DNA from 4 places in the Streptomyces sp. NPDC052701 genome. Region 2 is predicted to be linked to each of the others. Evidence: riboswitches for the same ligand, from Rfam matches in the RefSeq annotation. Region 2 holds a riboswitch; each other region holds the start of a gene.

Region 1 (3,201 bases), on a different contig from region 2:
CCGGCTGGCCCGGCGACCCCTATCCGCAGCGGCTGTGGGTGGACCACGTCCGCGCCCTGTACGCCCTGCTGGACCGGTTGCGGGCGGCCCACCCGGGCGTCGCCTTCGAATCCTGCTCGGGCGGCGGCGGCCGGATCGACCTCGGCGTGCTGAGCCGTACGGACCAGGTGTGGACCTCGGACAACACCGACCCGCTCGACCGGCTCGCCATCCAGCACGGCTTCAGCCAGATCCACCCGGCGCGGGTCATGGCGGCCTGGGTCACCGACAGCCCGAACGCGATGCTCAACCACCGGTCCAGCTCCCTGCGGTTCCGGTTCGTCAGCGCCATGGCCGGGGTGCTCGGCCTCGGCGGCGACCTGACCCGGTGGACCGAGGAAGAGCTCGCCGAGGCGCGCGAGTGGGTGGAGCTCTACAAGGAGATCCGGCCCGTGGTGCAGCGCGGCGACCTGTACCGGCTGCGCCCCCCGACGGGTGGGCTGAGCGCTGTGCAGTACGTCCTCGGCGACGAGACCGTCGTCCTCGCCTGGCTCCAGGCGCAGCGCCACGGGGAGCCCGCCGCGGCGCTCAGGCTGCGCGGCCTCGACCCGACGGCGTCGTACGAATGCCGCGAAACGGGAGAAATCCACCGGGGTGCGGTCCTGGTGCACCACGGTCTGCGGACCGGGCTGCGCGGGGACCTCGACGCCGCCGTGGTGCGGCTGCGGCGCCGGTGACCGGGCGTTCCCGCAGCGGTTCGCGGCAAGTGGCCGATCTGTCCGAATAGAGAACTTCGATATAACGTGCCCCGGAAATAGGGGAGATGGGGCCGAGTGCGTGAGCAGGCTCATATTCGTGACGATGCGTTGCCGTCATGCTCACGTAATCAAGGTGTTTTTCTTGGGGATTTGCGGACGGTGAATGATCCGGAATCCACGCAGGGTCACCGTGGAATGTCCGCGGAAATCACCGGAAACGCAGGCGCGGGCAATCGCAAACTTGTCCCTGCGCGTCCTGTTCGCTTACGTTCGCCACCGATCCGGACGGACGCCTAATCCTGCCGCCGCCCGGAGCCCGCACCCACTGACCCGTGTACGGCAGGAGCGGGGGACCCACAGGTACGACGCCTGTTCCGGTTCCCGGAACGGCTTGGGGTTAAGCCGCGCCTCGGCGCGGCCGGGCATCTCCAGCTCGCACCCGACAGCTCACCTCGCAGGCGCCGGAGAGGAATTCGTCATGCCCGCAAAGGGTAAGCACCGCCGTTCGAAGACCCAGAGCTTCACCCGGTCCATCGCCGTCGCCGGAACCGGTGGCGCCGTACTCGCCCTCCCGCTGCTGGGGGCCGTCGACGCCCACGCCGCCACCCCGCAGTCGGCGCCGGAGAAGGCCGTCCAGTCCGTTCCGGTGACCGGGGAGAAGACCGCCGGGAAGAACGACGCGGACGTGCGCACGTACATCGTGAAGGCCGGTGACTACCTGGCAAAGATCGCCGACGAGCAGGACGTCGACGGCGGCTGGAAGAAGCTCTACGCGGACAACCGCGAGGCCGTCGGCGACGACCCGTCGCTGATCCACCCCGGCCTGAAGCTGTCGATCGGCGAGAAGGCGGCGGCGGGTACGGCCGAGCCGTCCTCCTCCGCCAACTCCTCGGCCGCGGCGAAGCCTTCGTCCGGGAAGCCGGCGCAGAAGCCGTCCGCGAAGCCGTCGTCCCAGAAGGCGCAGAAGCCGTCCGCCGCGCCGTCCGCCGCCGCGCAGGCCGCGGCCGTGAGCCGGAGCGCCGGGACCGCCGACGCGGCCGGCGGCTACACCGCGCCGGTGTCCGGCGGCGTCGGCACCGGCTACAAGGTGGCCGGCAGCATGTGGTCCAGCGGCTACCACACCGGCGTCGACTTCTCCGTCCCGACCGGCACCCCCCTGAAGGCCGTCGCCGCGGGCACGGTCGTCTCCGCGGGCTGGGCCGGCGCGTACGGCAACCAGGTCGTCATCAAGCTCGACGACGGCTACTACGCGCAGTACGCCCACCTGTCCTCGCTGTCCGTCTCGGCCGGCCAGACCGTCACCGCCGGACAGCAGGTCGGCCTCTCCGGCTCGACCGGCAACTCGACCGGACCGCACCTGCACTTCGAGATCCGCACCACGCCCGACTACGGCTCGGACGTGGACCCGGTCGCCTACCTCCGCTCGCACGGCGTCTCCCTCGGCTGACCCCCGCGGCCACCCGCCCGGCACGCCGCCGAAGGCCGGACCCCGATCCCGGGGCCCGGCCTTCGGCGCACCGGGGCGCCGGCGGGAAACGGCGGCCCGGCCACGGAGCCGGCTCCCGCGCCACGGCCCCGAGCCTTACGCGCGGGGGCACTTCGCCCGCCGGACCGTGCGGAGCCGCCCCCGTGTCCGTGACGTCCGGGCGCGGTCGCCGCACCGGCGCCGCCGGGCCGCCGTATTCCCGGCTTGGGGAAGACTTTGGGCGTGGCTTATCTCACCGCGCGTCAATCCCTGCCTACGGTCGCGTAGGTCACATTCCACGGTGAATCATGTGCTGCTGTGGCAGACGATTCGAAGAGTGACAGCAGATCAGTGATCGGGTCGTACGTGGCGGTGGGGGACAGCTTCACCGAGGGCGTCGGCGACCCCGGCCCCGACGGGGCGTTCGTCGGCTGGGCCGACCGGTTCGCGGTGCTGCTCGCGGACCGCAGGCCCGAAGGCGACTTCCGGTACACGAACCTCGCCGTGCGCGGCAGGCTGCTCGACCAGATCGTTCAGGAGCAGGTTCCCAGAGCCGTCGAACTCGCCCCGGACCTGGTCTCGTTCTGCGCGGGGGGCAACGACATCCTCCGCCCGGGCACCGACCCGGACGAGGTGGCCGAGCGCTTCGAACGGGCGGTGGCCGCGCTCGCCGCGACGGCCGGCACCGTCATGGTGACCACCGGATTCGACACCCGTGGCGTGCCCGTGCTCAAGCACCTGCGCGGCAAGATCGCCACGTACAACGGGCACGTGCGGGCCATCGCCGACCGGTACGGCTGCCCGGTGCTCGACCTGTGGTCCCTCAGGAGCATCCAGGACCGCCGGGCCTGGGACACCGACCGGCTGCACCTGTCGCCCGAGGGGCACACGCGCGTGGCGCTGCGCGCCGGGCAGGTGCTCGGCCTGGAGGTCCCGGCCGACCCGGAGCAGCCCTGGCCGCCGCTGCCGGTGCGCGGCGCCTTCGAGATCCGCCGGGAC
Region 2 (3,201 bases):
AATCCCTCACGCCTTCCGGCCGCTCCCCGCCGGGGGCCGGGCGCAGACGGTGCGCGGCGCTCGCGCGCTCGGTGTGCAGCGCCGTGATCGCGCGGGCGCGCTCGCCGTCGCCGCGCGCCACCGCGTCCACGATCGCGCCGTGTTCCGCCCAGGACTCCAGGGGGTCGGCCGGCGCCTCCACGGAGTACATCCAGGTGATCTTGTGGCGCAGCTGGATCAGCATCGACGTCAGCGCGGGGCTGCCGCAGGCCTGGGCGAGGGTCTCGTGGAACCAGCCGCCCAGGGAGCGCAGATCCTCGCCGCCGCCGCGGGCGCGCTCCTGTCCCAGCCTCACCAGGCCGCGCAGGACCTTCAGATGGGCCTCGGTGCGCCGCCGGGCGGCGCGGGCGGCGCCCAGCGGCTCCAGGAGCACGCGCATCTCCAGCAGGTCGGCGGCCTCCTGCGCGGTGGGTTCCGCCACGCACGCGCCCGCGTGCCGCCGGGTCACCACGAAGCCCTCGGCCTCCAGGGTGCGCAGGGCCTCCCGGACGGGGACGCGCGAGACGCCGTAGCGGCGTGCGAGCAGTTCCTCGGTGAGCCGGCTGCCGCGTTCGTGGATACCCGCGACGATGTCGTCCCGGATCGCGGTGCACACCGAGTGCGCCGGAATACGCATGACCGACCTCCGCCTTTATCCACGTGAAACGCCGACGATGGACGCGTGTTCCGTGACTCTATTGCAATGAGCCGGAATTTCCGACGGCGGACCGGAAACCATGGATATTTTTTGGACAGCCGGGCGCCCGAAACGGCGCCCCGAACGGCGAAAGCCCCGGCTCGGGGGCCGGGGCCGGGCGGAACCGGGCCGCCTGTCGCCGGGCGGCGACGCCGTGCGCGCCGGGGCGCGTCAGATGTTCACGCCGTGCGAGCGCAGGTAGGCGACGGGGTCGATGTCGGAGCCGTACTCGGGGCTCGTGCGGGCCTCGAAGTGCAGGTGCGGCCCGGTGACGTTGCCGGTCGCGCCGGACAGGCCGATCCGCTGGCCCGGGGTGACCTTCTGGCCGACCGAGACGCCGACCGACGACAGGTGCCCGTACTGGGTGTAGGTGCCGTCGTTCATCCTGATCACGACCTGGTTGCCGTACGCCCCGCCCCAGCCGGCCTCGACCACGGTGCCCGTGCCGACCGCCTGGACGGGCGTACCGCTCGCGGCGTGGAAGTCGACGCCGGTGTGGCTGCCGGAGGACCACACGGCGCCCCCGGCCTTGTAGCCGGTGGAGACGTAGGAGCCGGCGATGGGCGACACGAAGGCGTTGAGGCGCTCGCGCTCGGCCTCGCGGGCGGCGCGCTCCCTGTCCTCGCGGGCCTTCTCGGCCGCCGCGGCGGCCTTCTTGCGCGCGGCCTCCTCGGCGGCCCTGCGCTCGGCGGCGGCCTCCTCGGCGGCCTGCTTCTGGGCGGCGGCCTGGGCGTCGATCTGGTCGGCCACGGAGTCGCCGATGGTGACCACGGGGGTGAGGGCGGTCTGCTCGACGGCGGGCTCGACGACGGGCTCGGCGGCGGCGAACGCCGGGGCCGCGACGGTGCCGACGACGCCGGTGGTGGCGAGGGCGGCGACGCCCGCCGCGCGGGCGGTGCCGCGCGGCATCCGGCGGGGACGACGGTGCTTCCCGGTGGCGCGGGTGAACGCCATGAAGTGTGCTGGTCCTTTCCTTCCTTCTCGCCTACCGGGTTAGCTGACGGGTTCGGAGCAGGAAGGTCTCCTACGGACCCCCTCGCGGCTCGCGCGGGCGTCCGATTCACCCCAGGGACGTGGTGCGGTGGGTCCCCGGCTCCCCTGGCTCGCGCCGTACGGGGACTCGGCGATGGCTGTCCGCTGCCGCGGGCGCGGCGCACTGCCTGACGAACAGCCCGGACGAAGCTAAACGGGACGACTTTCAATCCTCAAACGGAACACGCCTTTTGTAGCGCATCCCACAGGGCAGACAGACAACCTCCGCCCCAATTCGGGCATAAGGGAGCCCTGGTGACCCATGGGTCACCAGGGCTCCCGCGCGTGTGCCCCTACTCGGCGGAAACCACGGTGACTTCACCGATGCCGAGGGCCCGGACAGGCTCCTCGATCCGGCTCGCGTCACCGACGAGGACGGTCACCAGGCGGTCCACCGGGAAGGCGTTCACGACCGCCGCGGTGGCCTCCACGGTGCCGGTCGCGGCCAGCTGCCGGTACAGCGTGGCCTGGTAGTCGTCGGGCAGGTGCTGCTCGACCTGGTCGGCCAGCGTGCTCGCGACGGCCGCGGCGGTCTCGTACTTCAGCGGTGCCACGCCCACCAGGTTCTGCACGGCGACGTCGCGCTCGGCGTCGGTGAGCCCCTCCGCGGCGAGCGTGCGCAGCACCGTCCACAGGTCGTGCAGGGCGGGCCCGGTGTTCGGGGTGTCGACGGAGCCGCTGATGGCGAGCATCGCGGCGCCCGTGCCCTCCGGCGTGGACCGGAGCACCTGCGCGAACGACCGCACGCCGTAGGTGTAGCCCTTCTCCTCGCGCAGGACGCGGTCCAGGCGGGAGGTGAGGGTGCCGCCGAGGCAGTACGTGCCGAGCACCTGCGCGGGCCACACCCGGTCGTGCCGGTCCGGGCCGGTCCGGCCGATGAGCAGCTGCGTCTGGACGGCGCCGGGGCGGTCCACGATCACGACCCGGCCGGTGTCGTCGGCGGTCACCGGCGGCACGGGCCGCGGCTCGGCCGCGGAGCCGGTCCAGGCGCCGAGGGTGTCGCCGAGCAGCGCGTCGAGGTCGATGCCCGTGAGGTCGCCGACGACCACGGCGGTCGCGGTGGCGGGGCGGACGTGCTTCTCGTAGAAGGCGCGCACGGCCGCCGGGTCGATCTCGGCGACCGTCTCCTCGGTGCCCTGGCGGGGCCGGGACATCCGCGAGTGGGCCGGGAACAGCTGCCGGGAGAGCTCCTTGGCGGCGCGGCGGGCGGGGTTGGCCAGCTCGTGCGGGATCTCGTCGAGGCGGTTGCGCACCAGCCGTTCGATCTCGCCGTCCGCGAAGGCCGGCGCCCTGAGGGCGTCGGCGACCAGGCCGAGCGCCTTGGCGAGGCGGGAGACCGGAACCTCCAGGCTCAGCCGGACGCCCGGGTGGTCGGCGTGCGCGTCGAGGGTGGCGCCGCAGCGCTCCAGCTCGGCGGCGAACTCCTCGGCGGAGTGCTTGTCGGTGCCCTCGGA
Region 3 (3,201 bases), on a different contig from region 2:
TTCAACCGGCCTGTACCCGGCGATGCCGGAAACCGCCCCGCGGGCGCGCGCCCCGGGGAGCGGTGTGCGCCCCGCGCGTGGTGAATGGGACGGGCGCGCTGTCCGTATTCTCTGATCATGGCCGCTCCCACCCCGTACTCACTCATCGCCACCGACCTGGACGGAACGCTGCTGCGCGGCGACGACACCCTCTCCGACCGGTCCCTCGCCGCGCTCGCGCGGGTGGCGCGGGCCGGTGCCCGGCATCTGGTGGTGACGGGACGTCCGGCGCCGAGGGTACGGCCGCTCCTGGACGACCTCGGCTGCGAAGGGCTCGCGGTGTGCGGGCAGGGCGCGCAGGTGTACGACGCCGGCGCGGACCGGCTGCTGTGGTCCGTCACCCTGGACCGGGAGCTGGCCGAGACCGCGCTGGAGAAGGTCGAGGCCGAGGTGGGGGAGGTGTACGCCGCGGTCGACCAGGACGGGGTCGACGGGCTCACGCTCATCGAGCCTGGCTACCTGATGCCGCACCCGACGCTGCCCGCCCTGCGGGTCGCGCGCCGCGAGGACCTGTGGTGCGCGCCGATCAGCAAGGTGCTGATGCGCCATCCGCGCCTGAGCGACGACGAACTGGCGGCGACCGCGCGCTCGGTGGTCGGTTCCCTCGCTACGGTCACCATGTCCGGGCCCGGCACCGTCGAGCTCCAGCCGTGCGGCATCACCAAGGCGACCGGTCTGGCGCTGGCCGCCGAGCGCCTGGGGCTGGGCCCGGAGCGGACCATCGCCTTCGGCGACATGCCCAACGACATCCCCATGTTCGACTGGGCCGCCCGTGGCGTCGCCATGGCCAACGCCCACCCCGAACTCAAGGCCGTCGCCGACGAGGTCACCCTGTCGAACGAGGACGACGGCATCGCCGTCGTCCTCGAGCGGCTCTTCGGCGCTTCTTGACCCGGTCGGGTACGGGCGGGTGCGAGCGGGCGCCCGCCCGCACCCGCCTCGCCCGGGCCGCGGCCTAGTACGGGCCGTTGACGTTGTCGATCGAGCCGTACCGCTGGGCCGCGTAGTTGCAGGCCGCGGTGATGTTGGCGACCGGGTCGAACGGGTCCCACGAGGTGCCGGGCACGTGGTAGGCCTGGAAGGTCGGGTCGATGACCTGGAGCAGGCCCTTGGACGGGGTGCCGGCGGCGGCGTTGGAGTCCCAGTTGTTGACGGCCAGCGGGTTGCCGGAGGACTCGCGCATGATGTTGCGGTGGATGCCCTCGTAGGTCCCCGGGATCCCGTGCTGCGCCATGATGTCCAGCGCTTCGCGGATCCAGCCGTCGAGGTTGTCCGGGTAGGTCTTCGCGGCGACCGGGACGGCGTCGGCGACGGATCCGGCGGCCTTCGCCGCCGGCCCGGCCGCCGTGCCCGCCTGGGCGTCCGCGGCGCCCTCGGCGTCGGTGGTGTCGGCGGTGCCCTCGGCGTCAGTGGTGCCGGCGGTGTCGCCGGCCTTCGCCTTCGCCGTCTTGACCTGGAGTTCGAGGCCCGGGTGGATCAGCCCCGGGTCGTCGCCGACGGCCGCGCGGTTGTCCTCGTACAGCTGGCGCCATCCGCCGCGCACGTCGTGGGTCTTTGCGATCCGGTAGAGCGTGTCGCCCTTGACCACGGTGTACGTCAGGGGCCGGGGCGTCTGGACCGCCTGGGCGGCGGACTGGACGGTGGTCTGCGCGATCCGGGGCGGCTGGGCGGCGTTCGCGGCGGTCGCGCCCAGGAGGGGGAGCGTGAGGGCGGCTCCGCCGGTGCCGGCGGCGACGACACCTCGGATGAGGGGGTTGGTCCTGGGGCGGCGGTGGTTGCCTCGTCCGGGCATTGCGGTGTTCCTCTCCGACGCCTGCGAGGTGAGCTGTCGGGTTCGGGCGGGAGGTGCCCGGCCGCGTGAGCGCGGCTTCACCCCGAGCCGTTCCGGTGCGATGCCCGGTCCGGCGGCTTGCCTGGGTCCCCCGCTCCTGCCGTACGTGAGTGAAGTGGTCATCGGGTGGCTCGGGCGGCGGCAGGATTCGGCGTCCGCCCGGCAGGCCCGGAACGTATGCGAGAGCACATGTCGGGAACAAGTGCCGACGTCACATAAAACCCCCTTCGATCTTGTCATGGGGTTTATGGGGCACTTGATCCTTTGCGGTCGCCAAGCCCAACTCGCGCTTCCGGAAAGGCGGAACGGCGGTGTCCGGCGCGACGGGACGCGGGGACCGTGAGTGATTTACTTCACTGATCGTGAGCTCGAAGTGCATTTCCCGCCAAGGGGAATTCCAATTGCTTTCTATGTCAAATCGGGCACGGTGGAGAAATGGACTGTATGCCGGAATAGGGGCTATATGGCGTGACCCGGGGCGCGGGTCGCCGCTTTCCGGCGGGCCGCTCCACCGGCCGGTTCCCGCCGGCCGGCCGAGGACGCTCCGTGTGTGATCCGACACCCCCGGCCCGGGAGGGCCGTTCCCGGTCGGGCGACGTCACGACCGGGGGAGTGGGCGCTGGCAGTGATCGAAACGTGACCGGATACGCTGACTTGAGTGAGGGCAGCGACGTATCGACAAACCGCGTAATCGCCAGTAGACACCAGCAGACAGGAGACCCCTCGTGACCGTCGTCGGGCCGTTCGGGCTGAGCGTGCGGGACCAGGCTCTGGAAGCCGATGTCCAGGCCGGGTTGACGGCTGTCGAGGAAGGGTTGCTCGAGGCGACCAAGAGCGAGGTGCCCTTCATCACCGAGGCCGCCCAGCACCTGGTGCGCGCCGGCGGCAAGCGGTTCCGGCCGCTGCTCGTGATGCTCTGCGCACAGTTCGGCGACCGGCACGCGCCCGGGATCGTGCCGTCGGCCGTCGTCGTGGAGCTGACCCACCTCGCCACGCTGTACCACGACGACGTGATGGACGAGGCCGAGGTGCGCCGCGGGGTGTCCAGCGCGAACACCCGCTGGGGCAACTCCGTCGCGGTCCTCACCGGCGACTTCCTCTTCGCGCGCGCCTCGCAGATCCTCGCCGACCTCGGGCCGGAGGCCGTGCGGGTGCAGGCCGTGGCGTTCGAACGGCTGGTCACCGGGCAGATCCTGGAGACGGCGGGGCCGCAGGACGGGCGGGATCCGGTCGACCACTACCTCGACGTGCTGGGCGGCAAGACCGGCTCGCTGGTGGCGGTGTCGTGCCGGTTCGGCGCGATGATGTCCGGCGCCCACGAGACGGTCGTC
Region 4 (3,201 bases), on a different contig from region 2:
GGGGAGCCGGGCACCCGCCGAAGGACGCTAGGCCTCCCCCCGCCGGCCGGTGACGGGTTGCGCGGAACTGCCCCGAGGAGACCGGAAGGTGACCGTGTGCGACCGTGATCCCGTCCCGCCGCCGTCGCCTTCACCCAGTGCGATGACCGATGTGCGGGAATCCGGGGCATACCGGGACGGTGGAGTGCTATGGCCCCATATGTGCGGGTGCCGGGAGGCATCGGGCCGGTGTCGGACGGCCCTGGGCCCGTGATTAGGCTCCGGCCCCATGGACGTACTCATCCACCTCTTCGTCGGCCTGCACATCATCGGCATCGCCGCCCTCCTCGGCGGCTTCCTCACCCAGATGAAGGCCATGGGCCGGGGCACCGCCCGTTTCAGCCCCGCGATGCTGCACGGCGCGCTGACGATGCTGGTCACCGGAGCGATCCTGGTCGGCCTCAACCAGGCCGACGACCAGCCCGTCGACAACATCAAGATCGGTGTGAAACTGGCGCTGCTGGTCGTGATCCTCGGGCTCGTGTACGTGAAGCGGGACGACGAGCAGGCCGACAAGGGCCTGTTCGGCCTGGTCGGCCTGCTGACCACGGCGAACGTCTTCATCGCCGTGCTGTGGACCTGAGCTTCCCGGCGCCGCGGGCGTGACGCCCGACCGCGCCCGGACCCTCGTCGCCCCGCCGTCGCCGCTGCCGCCCCGCGGGCTCAGGCGGGGCGCACCACGCTGTGGATCGACGACTCGCCGTCGTAGTAGACCGACTCCTCACGGACGTACGTGCCGGGCTTCGGGGCGTGGATCATCATCCCGTTGCCGACGTAGAGCCCGACGTGGGTGACGCCGTCGTAGAAGAAGACCAGGTCGCCCGGCCGGGCCTGCGCGAGGGGCACCGTGGTGCCGGCGTCGACCTGGTCGTAGGTGGTGCGCGGGAGGTCGACGCCCGCGGCCTTCCAGGCGGCCTGGGTGAGGCCCGAGCAGTCGTAGGAGCCGGGGCCGGTGGCGCCCCACACGTACGGCTTGCCGATCTGGGCGCGGGCGAACGCGACGGCCTTCCCGGCCTTGGTGGCGTACGAGGAGCCGGCCGAGGGGGAAACCGGGGCCGGCGCCGGGGCCGGGGACGTGTCGGAGGTGCCGGAGGTGCCGTCCTCCTGCTGCCGGGCGTCCTCCCGGGCCCGCTGCTCCGCCTGCCGGCGGGCGAGTTCGGCGGCCTTGCGGGCGGCCTCCTCCTGCTCGCGCTCCTCGATCGCCGCCAGCCGCGCCCGCTCCTCGGCGGTCAGCCGCGACAGCAGCTCGCGCGCGTCGGCGAGCTTCCGCTGGACGGTGGCCTTGGCCGTCCTCAGGTCGCCCTGCGACTCGGTGAGCGTCTCGAGGCTCCGGGTTGCCTCCTGGCGCTTCCTCATCGTCTCGGACTGCTGCGTGACGTAGTCGTCGACCGCCTCCTTCTGACGGCCGGTGAGCCGGTCCATCAGCTGGGTCCGGTCGAAGTAGTCCTGCGGCGAGTCCGCCAGCAGGAACGTCGCGGTGTCCGGGGCGGCGGCGCCGGTCCGGTACTGGGCGGCGGCGAAGGAACTCAGCTCCCCCCGCGCCTCGTTGAGCTTCTGGGTGCGCTCGGCCACGTCGTCCAGGAGGGTGTCGACGCGCTTGCGCTGCTTCGCGGTCCTCTCCTTGACCGCGTTGTACTTCTCGGTCGCCGACTCGGCCTGCCGGTAGAGGTCGTCGACCTTCTTCTCGATTTCCTCCAGGCTCGGCCTGTCGTCGGCCGAGGGAGCGGCGTCGGCCGTCTGGGAGAGCAGGGCCACGGAGGTGAGGGCGGCGGTGGCGAGGGCGGGGGTGCGCATACCGGTCACGCGTGAACCCGCCGGGCGCGGCTTGCGGTGCTGCGACGCCAAGGGAGGCGACTCCTTCCACGTTCCGCCTACCGGGTTAGCTGTCGGGTTCGGGCGGACGTGCTTCGGAAGGGTTGCCCTACGGCCGTTTCCCGCGGGGAAGGCGGGCCGATTCACCCCAAGGTCTCGGTTGGGTCCCCGGCTCCGGCTGCCGCGACGGCACACCGGACTCGGCGGAGGCCGCGCGGCCCGGCGTCGTTCGCCGGTGGGGGTCGTACGGCCCGCCCGCACGGTAGCCAACTCGTGTCGTCCTTGTGAAGGTTGATGGGTGATATGCCCGATACATTTTCGTGACCTTCCTCGGGAGGTCGCTCACCGTGACAGGGCGGTGATGCAGGGTGAGGAACCGTCGGGAGTGCGGGCCCGGGGGAGTGCGGGCTTCCGGGGCCGTCGGCGGCCCGGAGCCGGCGATGTTCCCGGGGCGGCAGCGGCTGTCGGTGGAGCGCCCTAGACTCGGAGAGCGATGAGCAGCCTCTTTGACGACAGCTTCCTGGCGGACCTCCAGGCCCCGCACGGCCACGCGGAGGAACCCCCGCCGCCCGACGACGATCACGTACCGGAGCCGATTCCGGACGATCTGTTCGGCGGGAAGTTCGACGTGCCGCCGGACCGGGACCCCTACTACCGCGACGGCGCCGCGCGCCCGGTGGTGGACCCCGCCGCGCTCCTGCAGGGGCTGAACGACAACCAGCGCGCCGCCGTGGTGCACTCCGGCTCCCCGCTGCTCATCGTGGCCGGCGCCGGCTCCGGCAAGACCCGTGTGCTCACCCACCGCATCGCCCACCTGCTGGCGGAGCGGGGCGTCCACCCGGGCCAGATCCTCGCGATCACCTTCACCAACAAGGCCGCCGGCGAGATGAAGGAGCGCGTCGAGCAGCTCGTCGGCCCGCGCGCGAACGCGATGTGGGTGATGACCTTCCACAGCGCGTGCGTGCGCATCCTGCGCCGCGAGTCCAGGAGGCTCGGCTTCACCTCGTCGTTCTCGATCTACGACGCCGCCGACTCCAAGCGCCTGATGGCCCTGGTCTGCCGCGACCTGGACCTCGATCCCAAGCGGTTCCCGCCGAAGTCGTTCAGCGCCAAGATCAGCAACCTGAAGAACGAGCTGATCGACGAGGAGGACTTCGCCGCCCAGGCCTCCGACGGCTTCGAGAAGACCCTCGCCCAGGCCTACGCCCTCTACCAGTCGCGGCTGCGCGAGGCGAACGCCCTCGACTTCGACGACCTGATCATGACGACGGTCAACCTGCTGCGCGCGTTCCCGGACGTCGCCGAGCACTACCGCCGCCGCTTCCGCCACGTCCTGGTCGACGAGTACCA

What was found. Region 2 has a riboswitch for cyclic di-AMP ahead of AB0L29_RS21800 (M23 family metallopeptidase). Riboswitches for the same ligand answer to the same signal wherever they lie in the genome.
Positions count from the first base shown of each region.
Region 1: it holds a riboswitch for cyclic di-AMP, as region 2 does, so the genes downstream of both, AB0L29_RS14225 (LysM peptidoglycan-binding domain-containing M23 family metallopeptidase) here and AB0L29_RS21800 (M23 family metallopeptidase) in region 2, are expected to answer to the same signal.
Region 3: it holds a riboswitch for cyclic di-AMP, as region 2 does, so the genes downstream of both, AB0L29_RS17875 (LysM peptidoglycan-binding domain-containing protein) here and AB0L29_RS21800 (M23 family metallopeptidase) in region 2, are expected to answer to the same signal.
Region 4: it holds a riboswitch for cyclic di-AMP, as region 2 does, so the genes downstream of both, AB0L29_RS19670 (NlpC/P60 family protein) here and AB0L29_RS21800 (M23 family metallopeptidase) in region 2, are expected to answer to the same signal.

Region 1 covers NZ_JBFATO010000010.1:46,803-50,003, reverse strand. Annotated here, with positions in the region: gene AB0L29_RS14230 (alpha-galactosidase) at 1-716, shown strand, start outside; cyclic di-AMP (ydaO/yuaA leader) riboswitch at 1,051-1,211, shown strand; gene AB0L29_RS14225 (LysM peptidoglycan-binding domain-containing M23 family metallopeptidase) at 1,216-2,184, shown strand; gene AB0L29_RS14220 (SGNH/GDSL hydrolase family protein) at 2,554-3,201, shown strand, end outside.
Region 2 covers NZ_JBFATO010000019.1:24,845-28,045, forward strand. Annotated here, with positions in the region: gene AB0L29_RS21795 (GntR family transcriptional regulator) at 1-655, opposite strand, end outside; gene AB0L29_RS21800 (M23 family metallopeptidase) at 887-1,669, opposite strand; cyclic di-AMP (ydaO/yuaA leader) riboswitch at 1,684-1,851, opposite strand; gene AB0L29_RS21805 (pitrilysin family protein) at 2,041-3,201, opposite strand, start outside.
Region 3 covers NZ_JBFATO010000014.1:40,258-43,458, forward strand. Annotated here, with positions in the region: gene AB0L29_RS17870 (HAD family hydrolase) at 118-930, shown strand; gene AB0L29_RS17875 (LysM peptidoglycan-binding domain-containing protein) at 995-1,831, opposite strand; cyclic di-AMP (ydaO/yuaA leader) riboswitch at 1,837-1,993, opposite strand; gene AB0L29_RS17880 (polyprenyl synthetase family protein) at 2,596-3,201, shown strand, end outside.
Region 4 covers NZ_JBFATO010000016.1:39,921-43,121, forward strand. Annotated here, with positions in the region: gene AB0L29_RS19665 (hypothetical protein) at 269-622, shown strand; gene AB0L29_RS19670 (NlpC/P60 family protein) at 703-1,833, opposite strand; cyclic di-AMP (ydaO/yuaA leader) riboswitch at 1,892-2,067, opposite strand; gene pcrA (DNA helicase PcrA) at 2,345-3,201, shown strand, end outside.